One region of the Streptomyces sp. NPDC004667 genome, then DNA from elsewhere that is predicted to be linked to it. Evidence: riboswitches for the same ligand, from Rfam matches in the RefSeq annotation. Region 1 holds a riboswitch; the other holds the start of a gene.
The links. A riboswitch is a leader RNA that binds a small molecule or an ion and turns the genes downstream of it on or off. The one in region 1 is predicted to bind cobalamin.
Positions count from the first base shown of each region.

Region 2: linked by a shared signal. The riboswitch ahead of ABZW32_RS06225 (acyl-CoA thioesterase) and the one ahead of ABZW32_RS12130 (CoA-acylating methylmalonate-semialdehyde dehydrogenase) in region 1 are both predicted to bind cobalamin.

Region 1 is NZ_JBEXKC010000016.1:79,324-87,026, reverse strand. Features, by position in the region: gene ABZW32_RS12140 (enoyl-CoA hydratase/isomerase family protein) at 1-308, opposite strand, end outside; gene ABZW32_RS12135 (acyl-CoA dehydrogenase family protein) at 305-1,459, opposite strand; gene ABZW32_RS12130 (CoA-acylating methylmalonate-semialdehyde dehydrogenase) at 1,456-2,955, opposite strand; cobalamin riboswitch at 3,143-3,328, opposite strand; gene ABZW32_RS12125 (short-chain fatty acyl-CoA regulator family protein) at 3,370-4,872, opposite strand; gene aceA (isocitrate lyase) at 5,252-6,538, shown strand; gene aceB (malate synthase A) at 6,633-7,703, shown strand, end outside.
Region 2 is NZ_JBEXKC010000007.1:102,163-109,865, forward strand. Features, by position in the region: gene ABZW32_RS06200 (ABC transporter permease) at 1-566, shown strand, start outside; gene ABZW32_RS06205 (ABC transporter ATP-binding protein) at 563-1,549, shown strand; gene ABZW32_RS06210 (ATP-binding cassette domain-containing protein) at 1,542-2,339, shown strand; gene ABZW32_RS06215 (TetR/AcrR family transcriptional regulator) at 2,413-3,060, opposite strand; gene ABZW32_RS06220 (agmatine deiminase family protein) at 3,228-4,391, shown strand; gene ABZW32_RS06225 (acyl-CoA thioesterase) at 4,533-4,967, opposite strand; cobalamin riboswitch at 5,099-5,335, opposite strand; gene ABZW32_RS06230 (SpoIIE family protein phosphatase) at 5,377-7,494, opposite strand.

The sequences.
Region 1 (7,703 bases):
GCGATCAGCGCGTTGAGGCGGTACTCGTCCCGCCAGAAGTCCGCCGAGGCGGTGCCGCCGGCGCGGGCGTCCTCGTGGATCGCCCGGATGTCACCGCCCGCGCACAGGCCCCGGCCGCCTGCGCCGTCGATGACCACCACTTCGACGCCGGGGTCCTCGGCCCAGGCGGTGAGGGCCTGCTCGATGCGGAGCACCATGGGGTGGCTGAGGGCGTTGAGTGCCTTGGGGCGGTTGAGGGTGATGTACGCGGCGTGGCCCTCGGTGCGCAGGAGGACGTGGTCGCGGTCTTCAGGGGCTTCGTGGCTCATCGCAGGGTCTCCGTGAGTCCGCGCGCGACGATGACGCGCATGACCTCGTTCGTGCCTTCCAGGATCTGGTGGACCCGCAGGTCGCGGACGATCTTCTCGATGCCGTACTCGCTGAGGTACCCGTATCCGCCGTGCAGCTGGAGGGCCGCGTCGGCCACCGCGTACCCGGTGTCGGTGGCGAACCGCTTGGCCATCGCGCACAGGCGCGGGGCCAGAGGGTCGCCGCTGTCCAGGGACTCGGCGGCCTGCCGCACCAGCGCCCGGGCGGCGGCGAGTTCGGTGGCCATGTCGGCCAGCCGGAACTGGAGCGCCTGAGCGTCCAGGAGTCGGCTGCCGAAGGCCTCGCGGTCGGCCAGGTAGGACAGCGAGCGGTCGAGGGCGCTCTGCGCCCCGCCGAGGGAACAGGCGGCGATGCCGAGCCGGCCGCCGTTGAGGCCGTTCATGGCGATGCGGAAGCCATCGCCTTCCGCGCCGAGCCGCCGGTCGGCAGGAATGCGAACACCGTCGAGGACCACCTGACGGGTCGGCTGGGCGTTCCAGCCCATCTTGCGCTCGTTGGGACCGAAGGAGACTCCCGGGTCCTCGCGCTCGACGACGAAGGCGGAGATCCCGCCCGGTCCGGGTTCGCCGGTCCGGGCCATGACCACGTAGACGTCCGAGGCGCCGGCACCGGAGATGAACTGCTTGACCCCGGTGAGCACGTAGTGGTCGCCGTGGCGTTCGGCGCGGGTGCGCAGCGCGGCGGCGTCCGAGCCCGCGCCCGGTTCGGTCAGGCAGTAGCTGCCCAGGGTCGCCGCGGAGCAGAGGCCGGGCAGCCGGCGGGTGCGCTGGGCGTCGTCTCCGTAGCGGTCGATCATCCAGGCGACCATGTTGTGGATGGAGAGGTAGCCCGCGATGGACGGACAGCCGGTCGCGAGGGTCTCGAAGACGAGGACGCCGTCGCTGCGGGAGAGGCCGGAGCCGCCGTGTTGCTCGCTTACGTACACGCCGGCGAGGCCGAGTGCGGCCGCCCGGCGGATGACGTCGACGGGGAAGTGCTTGTCCTGGTCCCAGGCCACGGCATGGGGGGCCAGCTGCTCCTGCGCGAAGTCGAGGGTGACCTCGGTCAGCGCGAGCTGGTCCTCGGTGAGGGTGGTGGTCACGGCGGTCACCCCATCGTGGGGATGGTGAAGCTCGCGCCTTCCTTGACCCCGGAGGGCCAGCGCGAGGTGACGGTCTTGGTACGGGTGTGGAAGCGGATCGAGTCCGGGCCGTGCTGGTTGAGGTCGCCGAAGCCGGAGCGCTTCCAGCCGCCGAAGGTGTGGTAGGCCACGGGCACCGGGATGGGGACGTTGACGCCGACCATGCCGGTGTTGACCCGCCGGGTGAACTCGCGGGCGGTGTCCCCGTCCCGGGTGAAGATCGCCACGCCGTTGCCGTACGGGTGCTCGCTCGGCAGGCGCAGTGCCTCCTCGAAGTCGGCGGCGCGGACCACCGTCAGGACGGGGCCGAAGATCTCCTCGCGGTAGACGCGCATCTGCGGGGAGACGCGGTCGAAGAGGGTGGCTCCGGCGAAGAAGCCGTTCTCGTGGCCGGGGAGGGTGAAGTCACGCCCGTCGACGACCAGTTCGGCCCCTTCGTTGACGCCGATGTCGACGTAGCGGCGGACCCGGTCGAGGGCGTCCTGGCTGACCAGAGGACCGAAGTCCGCGTCCGGGTCGTCGGAGCGCCCGATCTTCAAGGTGGCGATGCGGTCCTTGAGTGCGGCCACCAGGCGGTCCGCCGTCTCCTCGCCCACGGGCACGGCCACGGAGATCGCCATGCAGCGCTCGCCCGCCGAGCCGTAGCCCGCGCCGATCAGGGCGTCCACGGCCTGGTCGAGGTCCGCGTCGGGCATCACGATCATGTGGTTCTTGGCCCCGCCGAAGCACTGGGCGCGCTTGCCGTGCGCGGCGGCCGTGGCGTAGATGTGCGCGGCGATCGGCGTGGAGCCGACGAAGCCGAGCGCCTGGACGCGGGGGTCTTCCAGGAGGGTGTCGACGGCCTCCTTACCGCCGTTGACGACGTTCAGCACGCCCGGCGGCAGCCCCGCCTCCAGGAACAGCTCCGCCAGGCGCAGCGGTACGGACGGATCGCGCTCGGAGGGCTTGAGGATGAACGCGTTTCCGCAGGCCAGGGCCGGTGCGGCCTGCCAGAGCGGAATCATGGCGGGGAAGTTGAACGGGGTGATGCCCGCGACGACGCCGAGGGGGCTGCGCAGGGAGTGCACGTCGATGCCGGTGCCGGCGTTGTCGGTGAACTCGCCCTTGAGGAGGTGGGGGATCCCGGCGGCGAACTCGACCACTTCCAGGCCGCGTTGGAGGTCGCCGTGGGCGTCGGCGACGGTCTTGCCGTGCTCGGCGGACAACAGCCGTGCCAGATCGTCCCGTTCGCCCTCGACCAGCTGGAGGAAGCGCAGCAGGACGCGGGCGCGCCGCTGGGGGTTCCACTGACCCCAGGCGGCCTGCGCCTGCTCGGCGTCGGCGACGGCGGCCTCGGTGTCGGCGCGCCCGGCCAGCGGGACCCGGGCCTGGACGGCGCCGGTGTTGGGGTCGTACACGTCGGCGAAGAGCCCGGAGGTGCCGGTGGTGTGCTTTCCGCCGATGAAATGGGTGAGTTCGCGGACCATGGGTGCCTGCTCTCGTCAGGTGAGATCCGAGGGATGGCAGGGCCGACTCGCGGGCGGGCCCGATGGGGCACGCCGCGGGGAGGGCCGTGGGACTACGAGCGCGCCAGATCGGTGTGCGCGCGCTCCGCCGGATCACCAGGGTCGTGGGTACAAACCGGTGCCATGCGTGTCTGCTCCATCCTCGTGGACAACACGGAACATCCGCGGCCGGTATCCTGACTCCCGGATCCCCGCGCGCCGCCCGCCTTCCCGACAGACCTCGTCAGTGGCGTGTGGATGGCAGCACACTCCCCGGTCACAGTGGCGGGACCGTGCCGGATTCACACCGGCTTCCCTGCACCGCGGACCTTGTGCCACGAACATATAGTTGGACGTCCTAGTAAGTCCAGACCCACCGCTCGGGCGGCCCTGGAGTCACGCGCGGTCGCGGGCCACGGGGTACGGGACGAAGGTGCTGCTGTTCTCGTCGACCGCGAGCGTGCGGCCCAGGGGCGGGACGGCGCGCTGCGGGCAGTCGAGACGTTCGCACAGCCTGCAGCCCATGCCGATGGGAGTGGCGGCCGAGGCGTTGTCCAGGTCGAGGCCGTCGGAGTACACGAGCCGCGACGCGTGGCGGATCTCGCAGCCGAGGCCGATGGCGAAGGTCTTGCCGGGTTCGCCCCAGCCGCCGCGGTGGCGGGTGACGGCGCGCGCGGTCCACAGGTGGCGCTGCCCGTCGGGCATGGCGGCGATCTGTACGTGGATGCGGCCGGGGGCGGCGAAGGCCTCGTAGACGTTCCACAGCGGGCAGGTGCCGCCGGCCCGGGAGAAGTGGAACCCGGTGGCGGACTGCCGCTTGGACATGTTTCCGGCCCGGTCCACGCGGACGAAGGAGAACGGCACCCCGCGCAACCTGGCGCGCTGCAGGGTGCTCAGGCGGTGGCAGACGGTCTCGTAACCGATGCCGAAGTGGTCGGTGAGGCGTTCGATGTCGTAGCGGAATTCCTCGGCGGCGGTGTGGAAGGCGCGGTACGGGAGGACCAGGGCGGCCGCGAAGTAGTTGGCGATGCCGATCCGGGCCAGGGCGTGGGCGGGGGAGCCGGGCTCGAAGTCCTCGGCGGCCAGCCGGTCCAGCTCGTCGCCGTACTCCAGCAGGGCGAGCTGCGTGGCCATCCGGAACGCCTGCTGGCCGGGCCGGAGCCGGCCGGACAGGTGCAGGACGCGCGTGCGGGCGTCGAAGCGGTGGAGTCGGTCCGCGTCGGGGGCGGGGCGGGCCCCGTGCCGGTCGGCGTCGGGGGCGGGGCGGATCCCGTGCCGGTCGGCGTCGGGGGCGGGGCGGATCCCGTGCCGGTCCGCGTCGGGGGCGAGGCGGATCCCGTGCCGGTCGCCGAGGCGGTTCGAAAGCGCCCGGACGACCTCGCCGGTGCGGATGCCGACCTCCCGGGCCAGGTCCTCGGCGGCGAGGTCGGTGTCGTGCAGGTAGTTCCGGCGCCGGTAGAAGAACTCGCGGATCTCCTCGTGGGGTGAGCGCGGAGCGGCCGGGTCGCCGCCGCGTCCGTCCGCGGTGTCCGCGAGCCGCTCGGTCAGCAGCTGGGCGCGTCGGCCGAGGTCCAGCAGGACGGAGGCGACGGCGGGCATCCGGGTGGCGAGTTCGGCCAGGTCGGAGGGGGAGACGCGGGCCTCGGCGACCTCGCCCGCCAGGGCCTCGCGCAGATCGGCGACGAGGCGGCCCGTGTCGCGTTCCGAGAAGAAGCCGGGGTCCACGCCGAAGGCCTCGGTGAGCCGCAGCAGGACGGGCACGGTGAGCGGCCGGGAGTCGTGCTCCATCTGGTTCAGATAGCTCGGCGAGATGGCCAGTACCCGCGCCAGGTCCGCCTGGCTCATCCGGCGCTCCTCGCGCAGCCGCCGCAACCGCGCTCCCGCGTACGTCTTGCCCACCCCTGACCCCCCTCGGCCTCGTTCCGGGTTCAGCGTACGCACGGATCCGCCGTTGCAGACCCTTCGCAACCTTGGCAAAACCGCCGCCGAAGATTCGCAGAAATTGGCAGCCGTCCCTGATTGATGGCACTGCGTGCCGCTGTCAGAGTCTGTCCTGCGGCCGCCGGACCCCGGCAGCCGAGGCGGACACTCCGGGCCCGACTCGCGCCCTGACGTCGGAAATCCCGGCCGTCCGGACTCGGTTGACCTGCGGCATTGCTCAGATCCGCCCTCCGGGTCCGGCGGCCACGACCTCAGATCACGGCACAGAGTGCCAACAACCTGTCGCGAAGGACGGGCGCGTTGGCAGGCGAAGCGACACAGGGAGACGGTGACGGTCATGGCAGACACGAACACGACGACGGCGGCCGAGCGGCTGGAGCAGCGGTGGGCCACGGACCCGCGGTGGGCGGGCATCGAGCGCACGTACTCGGCGCGGGACGTGGTCCGGTTGTCCGGGAGCGTCCGCGAGGAGCACACCCTGGCACGACGCGGCGCCGAACGGCTCTGGCGCCAGCTGCACGAACTCGACTACGTCCACGCGCTCGGCGCCCTGACCGGCGGCCAGGCGGTCCAGCAGGTGCGGGCCGGCCTGCAGGCGATCTACCTGTCCGGATGGCAGGTGGCGGCCGATGCCAACCAGGCCGGGCACACCTACCCCGACCAGTCCCTGTACCCGGTCAACTCCGTTCCCCAGGTGGTGCGCCGGATCAACAACGCGCTGCTGCGCGCCGACCAGATCGCCACGGCCGAGGACGCCGGCGACACCACCGACTGGCTGGCCCCGATCGTCGCCGACGCCGAGGCCGGATTCGGCGGCCCGCTCAACGCCTTCGAGCTGACCAAGGCGATGATCGCGGCGGGCGCGGCGGGCATCCACTACGAGGACCAGCTGGCCTCGGAGAAGAAGTGCGGCCACCTCGGCGGCAAGGTCCTCGTCCCGACCGCGCAGCACGTCCGCACCCTGAACGCGGCCCGCCTGGCGGCCGACATCGCCGACACCCCGACCCTGATCATCGCCCGTACGGACGCCCTGGCCGCGACCCTGCTGACCAGCGACGTCGACGAGCGGGACGCGGAGTTCTGCACGGGTGAGCGCACCGCCGAGGGCTTCTACCACGTCCGCAACGGCATGGCCCCGGTCATCGCCCGCGGTCTCGCCTACGCCCCGTACGCCGACCTCATCTGGGTCGAGACCGGCACCCCCGACCTCGCCCAGGCCCGCGAGTTCGCCGAGGCGATCCACGCCCGGTACCCGGACCGGATGCTGGCCTACAACTGCTCGCCCTCCTTCAACTGGAAGGCCGCCCTGGACGACGACCAGATCGCCAAGTTCCAGCGCGAACTCGGCGCCATGGGCTACAGGTTCCAGTTCATCACCCTCGCCGGCTTCCACTCCCTCAACCACGGGATGTTCGACCTCGCCCGCGGCTACGCCGAGCACGGCATGACGGCCTACGTCGACCTCCAGGAGCGCGAGTTCGCCGCCCAGGAGCACGGCTTCACCGCCGTCAGGCACCAGCGCGAGGTCGGCACCGGCTACTTCGACCTGGTCTCCACCGCGGTCAACCCCGCGTCCTCCACCACCGCACTCACCGGCTCCACCGAGGAGGAGCAGTTCCACTGAGCCCGTCGGGCCCGGCCTCGTACGCGTCCCGGCCGCACGGGGCCGGGCGGTTCCTCCCCGCCCCCGTCTCCTCTCACAGCCCAGGAGTACCCCGATGACCATCAGTGCCCCTGCCCGCGCCGTGCGCGTCCTCGCGGCCCCGGGCGACCGCCACGACGAGATCCTCACCCCCGAGGCCCTGGACTTCCTGGCCGCGCTCGCCGGGGCCTTCGGCGACCGCCGCCAGGAGCTGCTCAAGGAGCGCCGCCGCCAGGCCGTCCGGCTGGCCTCCGGATCCCCGCTCGACTTCCCCGTGGCCACCTCGGCCGTCCGCGCCGACCGGACCTGGCGGGTCGCCCCGCCCGCTCCCGGTCTGGAGGACCGCCGGGTGGAGATCACCGGGCCGCCCGAGCGGCGCATGGCCGTCAACGCCCTCAACTCCGGTGCACAGGTGTGGATGGCGGACTTCGAGGACGCCACCTCGCCCACCTGGGACAACATCATCGGCGGCCAGCTCAGCCTCCTCGACGCCTGTCTGGGCCGGATCGATTTCACCACCCCCGAGGGCCGGGAGTACCGTCTCGGCGAGCGCCTGCCCACCCTCGTGGTGCGGCCCCGCGGCTGGCACCTGACGGAAGAGCACCTGGAGTTCGACGGCCGGCCCGTGCCCGCCCCGCTGGTCGACTTCGGCCTGTACTTCTTCCACTGCGCGCAGCACCGGATCGACGCCGGACACGGCCCGTACTTCTACCTCCCCAAGCTGGAGAACCGCTACGAGGCGCGGCTCTGGAACGACATCTTCGACTTCGCCCAGGACCTGCTCGGCATCCCCCACGGCACCGTCCGGGCCACCGTCCTCATCGAGACGGTCACGGCCGCGTTCGAGATGGAGGAGATCCTCTACGAGCTCCGCGCCCACAGCGCCGGTCTGAACGCGGGCCGCTGGGACTACCTGTTCAGCCTGATCAAGACCTTCGGGCACCGCACCGACTTCCAACTCCCCGACCGCGCCCGGGTCACCATGACCGCACCCTTCATGCGGGCCTACACCGAACTGCTCGTCCGCACCTGTCACCGGCGCGGCGCCCACGCCATCGGCGGCATGGCCGCCCACGTGCCCGGCAAGGACCCCGGGGCCGAGGCATCGGCCCTCGCGAAGGTGCGCCTCGACAAGGAGCGCGAGGCC
Region 2 (7,703 bases), on a different contig from region 1:
CCGTCGCCGGCATCGCCATCGGCATGGCCGCCGCCTGGCGGGGCGGTTGGCTCGACTCCGTCCTGTCCCGCAGCACCGAGCTGGTCTTCGCCTTCCCCGGCATGCTGCTGGCGATCCTGATCATCTCGGTCTACGGAGAGGGCCTGCTCGCCCCGGTCATCGCGCTCGCCGTCGCCTACATGCCCTACGTGAGCCGGCTGACCCGTTCCCTGGTCCTGGCCGAGCGCGCCCGCCCGTACGTCAGCGCGTACCGGGTCCAGGGCCACTCCGCCCTGCAGATCTGCCTGCGCCACATCCTGCCCAACATCGCACCCGTCGTCCTCGCCCAGTCCACCATCAACTTCGGCTACGCCCTCATGGACCTCGCGGGCCTGTCGTTCCTCGGACTCGGCGTCCCCGCCCTCACCCCCGACTGGGGCCGCATGGTCTTCGACGGGCAGACCGCCATCCAGGCCGGCTACCCGCTCTCCGCGGTACTGCCCTGTGCCTTCATCGTGCTGACCGTCGTCGCCTTCAACGTGGTGGGCGAGCGGTGGGCCGACCGTGTCTCCAGGAGGGCCCGATGAGGCCGACGCCCACACTCGACGTCCGGGGCCTGAGGGTCACCCTGCCCGGCACCGCCCGCCCCGTCCTCGACGGGGTCGACCTCACCGTCGGCGCCGGGGAGACCGTGGCCCTCGTGGGCGAGTCCGGCTCCGGCAAGAGCATCACCTCCCGCAGCGCGCTGCGCCTGCTGCCGCCGGGCGGGGTCGTGGAGGGCGAGGTGCGGGTGGCGGGCGAGGACGTCCTCACCATGGACGCCGCCCGACTGCGGCAGGTGCGTGCCGGTACGGTGGCCATGGTCTTCCAGGACCCGCGCGCCGCCGTCAATCCGCTGCGCCGCATCGGTGACTTCCTGACCGAGGGCGTCACCCTCGCCGGGACCATGAGCGCCGCGCAGGCCACGGCCCGGGCGGTCGAACTCCTGGGCGCCGTCGGGCTGGACGCCTCCGTCCTGCGCAAGTACCCCGGCCAGGTCTCCGGCGGCATGCTCCAGCGCGTCGTCATCGCGGCGGCCCTCATGGGCGACCCCGTGCTCCTGATGGCCGACGAACCCACGACGGCACTGGACGTCACCAGCCAGGCCGAGGTCATAGCCGTCCTGGCCACGCTCCGCGAACGCTTCGGCACCGGTCTGCTGTTCGTCACCCACGACCTGGACCTCGCCGCCGCCATCAGCGACCGCGTCTACGTCATGTACGCGGGCCGGATCGCCGAGAGCGGGCCGGCCGAAGTCCTCTTCGCCCGCCCGAGGCACCCCTACACGGCAGCCCTCCTCGCCTCCACCCCGAGGATGGAGGGCCCCCGGGGCCGGCTCGCCGCCATCGACGGCCAACCGCCCGACCTGCGCGAGCCGTTGAAGGGCTGCGCGTTCGCCGCCCGCTGCCCCCTCGCCACGGAGGTCTGCGACGAGCGGGCTCCGCTGCCGACCCCGGCTCCCGGCCGGCCGGACCACAGCGCCGCCTGCCACCACAGCGACCAGCTCGAAGGGAGCGTCGTCGATGCCTGAGAACGTACTGGAGGTCACGGGGCTGCGCCGCTCCTTCGGCGCCGTCCGCGCCGTGGACGACGTGTCCTTCAGCCTCCCGCAGGGGGGATCGCTGGGCATCGTCGGCGAGTCCGGCTCAGGCAAGACGACCACCGCCCGGATCGTCGTCGGCCTGGAGCGCGCCGACGAGGGCGAGATCCTGGTCCGGGGTCGGCCACGGGGCGGGCAGCCGCGCGGCCGGGCGGCGCGGCTGGCCCGCGCCCGTGAGATCCAGATGGTCTTCCAGGACCCGTACCTCTCCCTGGACCCGCGCACCAGCGTCGAGGCGGTCCTGCGCGAAACCCTGGGCCTGCACTTCCCCGGACGCGACCACACCCCGCGGGTACGGGAACTGCTCGACCAGGTCGGTCTGGGCACCCGGGCCGCCGACGCGCTCCCGCGCAACCTCTCCGGCGGCCAGCGCCAGCGCGTCGCCATCGCACGGGCCCTCGCCGTCGAACCGGCCGTGCTCATCCTGGACGAGGCGGTCGCCGCGCTCGACGTCTCCGTCCAGGCGCAGATCCTCAACCTGCTGGCCGACATCCGGGAGCAGACCGGGATCGGCTTCCTCTTCATCACCCACGACCTCGGGGTCGTCCGGTGCGTCACCGACGAGATCGTCGTGATGCGGCACGGGGCCGTCGTCGAACAGGGGAGCACCGAGGAGGTGCTCTCGGCGCCGACCCATCCGTACACCCGGCTGCTCCTGGAGTCCGTGCCGCGGCCGGGGTGGGATCCGGAGGCCATCGCGGCGGCCCGACGGGCGCTGTAGGAGAGCGCCACCCGGGCGCAGCGGGCCCGCTCCCGGCCGGGCGGCTCCGGGCCGGGCCCCGCGCCCGGTCCGGTCAGACGCCGGGCCGGGCGCCGGCCGCGATCGTACGGATCAGGGTGCGCAGCACCGGACCGGGATCCACCTCGGAGCCCAGTGACTCCGCGGCGGCCAGGCCGTCCACGGCCGCGGCCACCGCCTCGCCCAGCGGGCGGGGGTCGACGCCGCCGCCCCGCTCGTCGGCCAGCACCCCGAACAGCGTGACGAAACAGCCGCGCCAGCGCGAGTACTCGGCTTCCAGGGCCTCCCGGACCCGCGCGTCGTTGAGGGCGTGCCAGTGCAACGCCGAATGGAGGTGGGAGAGTTCCGCGCCCTCGGGCCGGGACAGCAGCTCCAGCACCCGTTCGGAACGCCGCTCGAACGAGCCCTCCCCGGAGACGGCCGCCTCCAGGGGGTGGATCCACTCCGGACGGATGTCCGCGATGACCGCCAGGACGAGATCGGTCCGGTCCTGGAAGTGGTAGTGGCACATCCCGTGCGACACGCCGCACAGCGCCGCCACGTTGCGGGTGGTGAAGCGTTCGCTCATGCCTCCGGCGAGGAGGGTCCGCGCGGCGGCGATCAGCCGTGCCCGGGTCTGCTCGCCCTTCGCGGAGACCCGGGGCCGTCCCGCGCGGACGGGGGGCGTGGTCGGGGCCGGGGAGCCCTGTGCGGAAGGTGCCATGGCGTCACTCTAACGAGGCTCCAGCACCCGACCTGGGGCTTTTCCCGATCCTCCGGAACGACCTTGTCCAAACTATTGACCGAGCGCTTGGCCAGTTTTACGTTTCCGGTCAACCCCGCTGCCAGGCGGGGGAGTTGGCATCCCCGGCATCCCCCAAGGAGACCCCCATGAGCGACAACGCATTCCGCCCGCCCGCCCGGGGCATGGACCGGCGCCGGTTCCTGGCCGCCGCCGGTCTCACCGCCGCGGCCGGCGCGGCCGCCGCGCTGACCGCGGCCGACGGACGGGCCTCGGCGGCGCCCCGCCCCGCCCGCGCGGCGGCGGGAGCGTTCAGCGTGCCGATCGAGGACGTCCGCCACACCCGCACCTGGATGGCCTGGCCGGACAGCACCTCCATCTGGGGCAGCAGCCTCAGCGGGGTCCAGTCGGACATCGCGCTCATCGCCCGCACCATCGCCAAGTACGAGCCGGTCTACATGTGCGCCAACTCCGGCAGCGCCGCCAGGGCCCGCCAGCTGTGCGGCTCGACGGTCACCGTCGTCACCACCATCCCCGTGGACGACTGCTGGATGCGCGACAGCGGCCCGGTCTTCCGTACCGACGGCGCCGGCGGACTGGACGCGGTCGGGCTGAACTTCAACGGCTGGGGCAACAAGCAGACCCACTCCAAGGACGCCCTGGTCGCCGGGCGGATCGCCTCCTACGTCGGCGTCCCGTTCACCGCCGCCGGCCTGGTGGGGGAGGGCGGCGCGGTCGAACAGGACGGCGCCGGCACCCTGATGGCGACCCGCAGCAGCCTGGTCAACCGCAACCGCAACCCCAACGCGTCGCAGGCGCAGATCGAAGCCGCGCTGTGCGCCGCCTACGGCGCCTCCAAGGTGATCTGGTTCGACGGAGTGACCGGCCAGGACATCACGGACGACCACGTCGACGCCACCTCGCGCTTCCTCGCCCCCGGCAAGGCCCTCGTCCAGATGCCGCTGGCCTCGGACAACGACGCCTACGCCAAGGACGCGCGCCAGCAGTTCCAGGTCCTGTCCGGGGCGACCACCGCGGGCGGCGCCCGCATGACCGCCGAGAAGCTCCAGGGCCCCGACTACAACCTGATCCGCTCCACCAACCGGGACTTCCTCGCCTCCTACGCCAACTACTACGTGTGCAACGGCGCCGTCATCAGCGGCCAGTTCGGCGACACCCAGGCCGACGCGGCGGCCCGGGCCACGCTGACGCGCCTGTTCCCGGGCCGCGTCGTCGAACGGCTCAACATCGACCGCCTCGGCACCGGTGGCGGCGGCATCCACTGCGTCACCCAGCAGCAGCCGGTGCCGTAACGGCCCCACCGCCCGACGGAGCGCGGCGCCCGGCCCGCATCCCCGCGGCCGGGCACCGCGCTCACGCGTCCGCGCGGCCGCCGCGGAGACCGGGGTCCCGGCGGAGCGGATCGCGGTGGGCGCGGGGCCCGGCTCGCCCCGCTACCCCTCCAGCAGGCCCGGGACCCGGCGCGGCCGCCCGTCGGCGTCGATGGCGACGAAGGTCAGGCGGGCGGTGGCGACTTCGGTGGCCGGGCTGGTCGTCGCGTTCCAGCGTTCCGCGGTGACCCGTACCGCGACCGTCATGGAGGTCCGGCCGGCGCGGTCCAGTGCGGCGTGGACGGTGAGGAGGTCGCCCGCGCGGGCGGGAGCCAGGAAGGTCATGCGGTCCACGGACACCGTCACGGCGGGACCGTCGGCATGGCGGCCCGCGGAGGCGGCGGCCGCGTCGTCGATCAGCTTCATGACCACACCGCCGTGGATGGTCCCGTAGAGGTTGGTGTCGTGCTCGCTCATGATGTGGGCGAGGGTGACACGGGAGTCGGCCGACGCCTTGTGGGCCCGGGTGCCTGTGCCTGTGGTGATGTCCGCGGTCACGGAACTCTCCTTCGCGAGTCGTGCGGATGCGGTCCCGACGGGCCGGACGCGGACGCGCAGGAGCGGCGGGCCGCGCGAGGCGCCCGCTGCCGCCGGCCCGCCCACGAGGCCATCGGGATCTCCGTACGCGGTCTTCGCGTACGGGCAGCGGCAGGTCTTCGGACTCACGGGCACACCTGCCGGCACTCCTGCTTCCGCCGGCGGGCACCTACTGGCCGTCGCTTCCCAGGACCGTTGTCCGGTCCCAGTGCGTATGACGGCGGTCGTTCCCGCTCACCGCTGCGGGGCAGTCCCGGATTCCCACCGGGTTCCCTCTTGCGACGCATCCCGCCTGGCGGACGGGGCGAACCAGCTGCCCTCACACCTTAGGGGCGTCGCCGCGCCCCGTGTACGGCGCCCCGGGCGCCGTTCAGTGCGGGGCCGCCCCGGTGGTGGGCGGGTGGGGGAGTACCCGCGCGATGACGAGGGCCACGTCGTCGTCGGCGTCACGGTGACGCAGGGCGGTCAGGAGCCGGTCGCAGGTCGCCTCCGGGGGGAGACCCGGATCGGCGAGGAGGCTGAGGAGCAGGTCGAGGCGGTCGTCCAGGGCCTCGTCACGGGTTTCGACGAGACCGTCGGTGTAGAGGACCAGCCGGTCACCGGGCAGCAGGTCGAGGACGGTGGACGTGAACCCGGCGTCACCGAGGCCGCCCGTGCCGAGCGGCACGCCGGCCGGAAGGTCGGCCAGCGCGGGCGCCCGCCCCGACCTGACGACGACTGGGGGCGGGTGGCCGGCGAGGGCGACCCGGCAGCGCGAGCGGTGCGGGTCCCAGGTGGCGTAGACGCAGGTCGCCATGGTCCCGTCCAGCTCGGCGGTGATGTGGTCGAGGTGGCGCAGGACCCGTGCCGGGTCGAGACCGAGGTCCGCCAGGGTTCGGGTGGCCGTGCGCAGTTGACCCATGGTGGCGGCGGCGTGGACACCGTGTCCCATCACGTCGCCGACCACGAGGGCGGTCTTGTCCCCGGGCTGGCGGATCGCGTCGAACCAGTCGCCGCCGATCCCGCTCGCCGCCACCGCGGGCTGGTAGCGGTAGGCGATCTGGAGACCGGCCGCCCGCGGCGGGGGGTGCGGCAGGAGGTGGCGTTGCAGGGTCAGGGCGGTGTCGGTGGCGTGCTGGTACCAGCGGGCGTTGTCGATGGCGATGGCGGCGCGGGTGGCCAGCTCGCCGGCCAGGGTGGCGTCGTCGTGGTCGAAGGGGACCGGATTGCGGGTGCGCAGGAGGCCGACGGCACCGAGGACCTGGCCGCGGGCGGTCAGCGGTACGGCCAGGTAGGAGTGCGCGCCCTCCCGGTCGAGGAGGTCCGCGGCGGCCCCGTCGCGCGCGATGTGCGCCAGGTCCGCGCCGGTGACCCGCGGCACCAGGACGGGACGCCCTGTGCTCACGCAGCGGGCGACCAGGCGCTCGGCCGGATACGTGGTGCGCTCGCCGACCGGGTCCGCGGCGCGGACGGCGTCCGTCCCGTAGGACGTCGCCACCGCGAGGGGCACGAAGAGCGCCTGCCCCGTCCGGGGGCCGGGCGCCGTGGCCGCGCCGCCCTCCAGGACGGAGTCGAGGACGTCGACCGAGGCGAGGTCGGCCAGGTCGGCCACCACGAGGCCGGCCAGCTCGCGGGCCGTGCGCTCCACGTCCAGGGTGGTGCCGACGGTCACCGACGCCCGGGCGATGAGGCCGAGGCGCCGGCGGGCCTCGGCGGCCTCCTTGGCCGCGCGGTGGCTGTCGGTGACGTCCACGACCACCAGGGCGACACCGATCACCCTCCCGCCCGGGTCCTCCAGCCGGTAGTACGAGCCCGACCAGGCATGCTCGTGGTCCGGGTCCGCGGGTGTGCGCCCCGTGCCGTACTGGTCCAGCAGCGGTACGCCGGTGTCCAGGACCCGGCGCATGGAGGCCTCGATCGTGTCGGTGTCCAGGAACGGCAGTGCCTCGTGGGGCGTACGGCCCAGAAGCTCCTCGGCGGGCAGGCCGTTGATCCGCTCCAGCATCGGGTTGACCAGCACGTACCGCAGGCCCGCGTCCAGCACCGCCAGCCCGAGCGGGGACTGCGCCACCAGCGGCACGGACAGCGCCAGGTCGCGCTCCACGCCCCGCAGAACGGTCTCGTCGCAGGCGATCCCCAGTGCGTACACGCCGCCGTGCTCGTCCTGCAACCGCATGTTGCGGAACTCCACCAGCCGCGAGGAGCCGTCCTTGTGCCGCACGGGGAAGACGCCCGCCCAGGCGCCGCCACCCGCCATGACCTTGGCGAACAGCTCCAGCACCAGGTCGACGTGCTCATCGGCGACCAGCAGCTCGGCCGCGTGGCGGCCCAGCGCGTCCTCGGCCGACCAGCCGAAGAGGTCCTGTGCCTGTGGGCTCCACAGCGTGATCCGCCCCTCGGCGTCCAGGACCACGGCGGCCACGCTCAGCACGTCCAGCAGGCCGCCGGCCTCGGAGGGAACCACTCCCACGGGGCCGTGACCGGCCCGCGACGCCTCGGACGTGACCATGACCGGACCTCCTTCGCCCGCTGCGGCAGGTCCCGGACCCGGCGACCCGGTCCGCACTCGCCCGTCGGCCCCATCCTCCTCCCGCCCGCCCCGCACGACATCCTCTACCGGCGGCTGCCCGACGGACCGGCCCCGGACCGCCCGTCATCGTGCGAGCGACTCCGCACCACCCCCGGGGCCCGGCGGCTGCGGGGCGGCAGCCGGGGGTG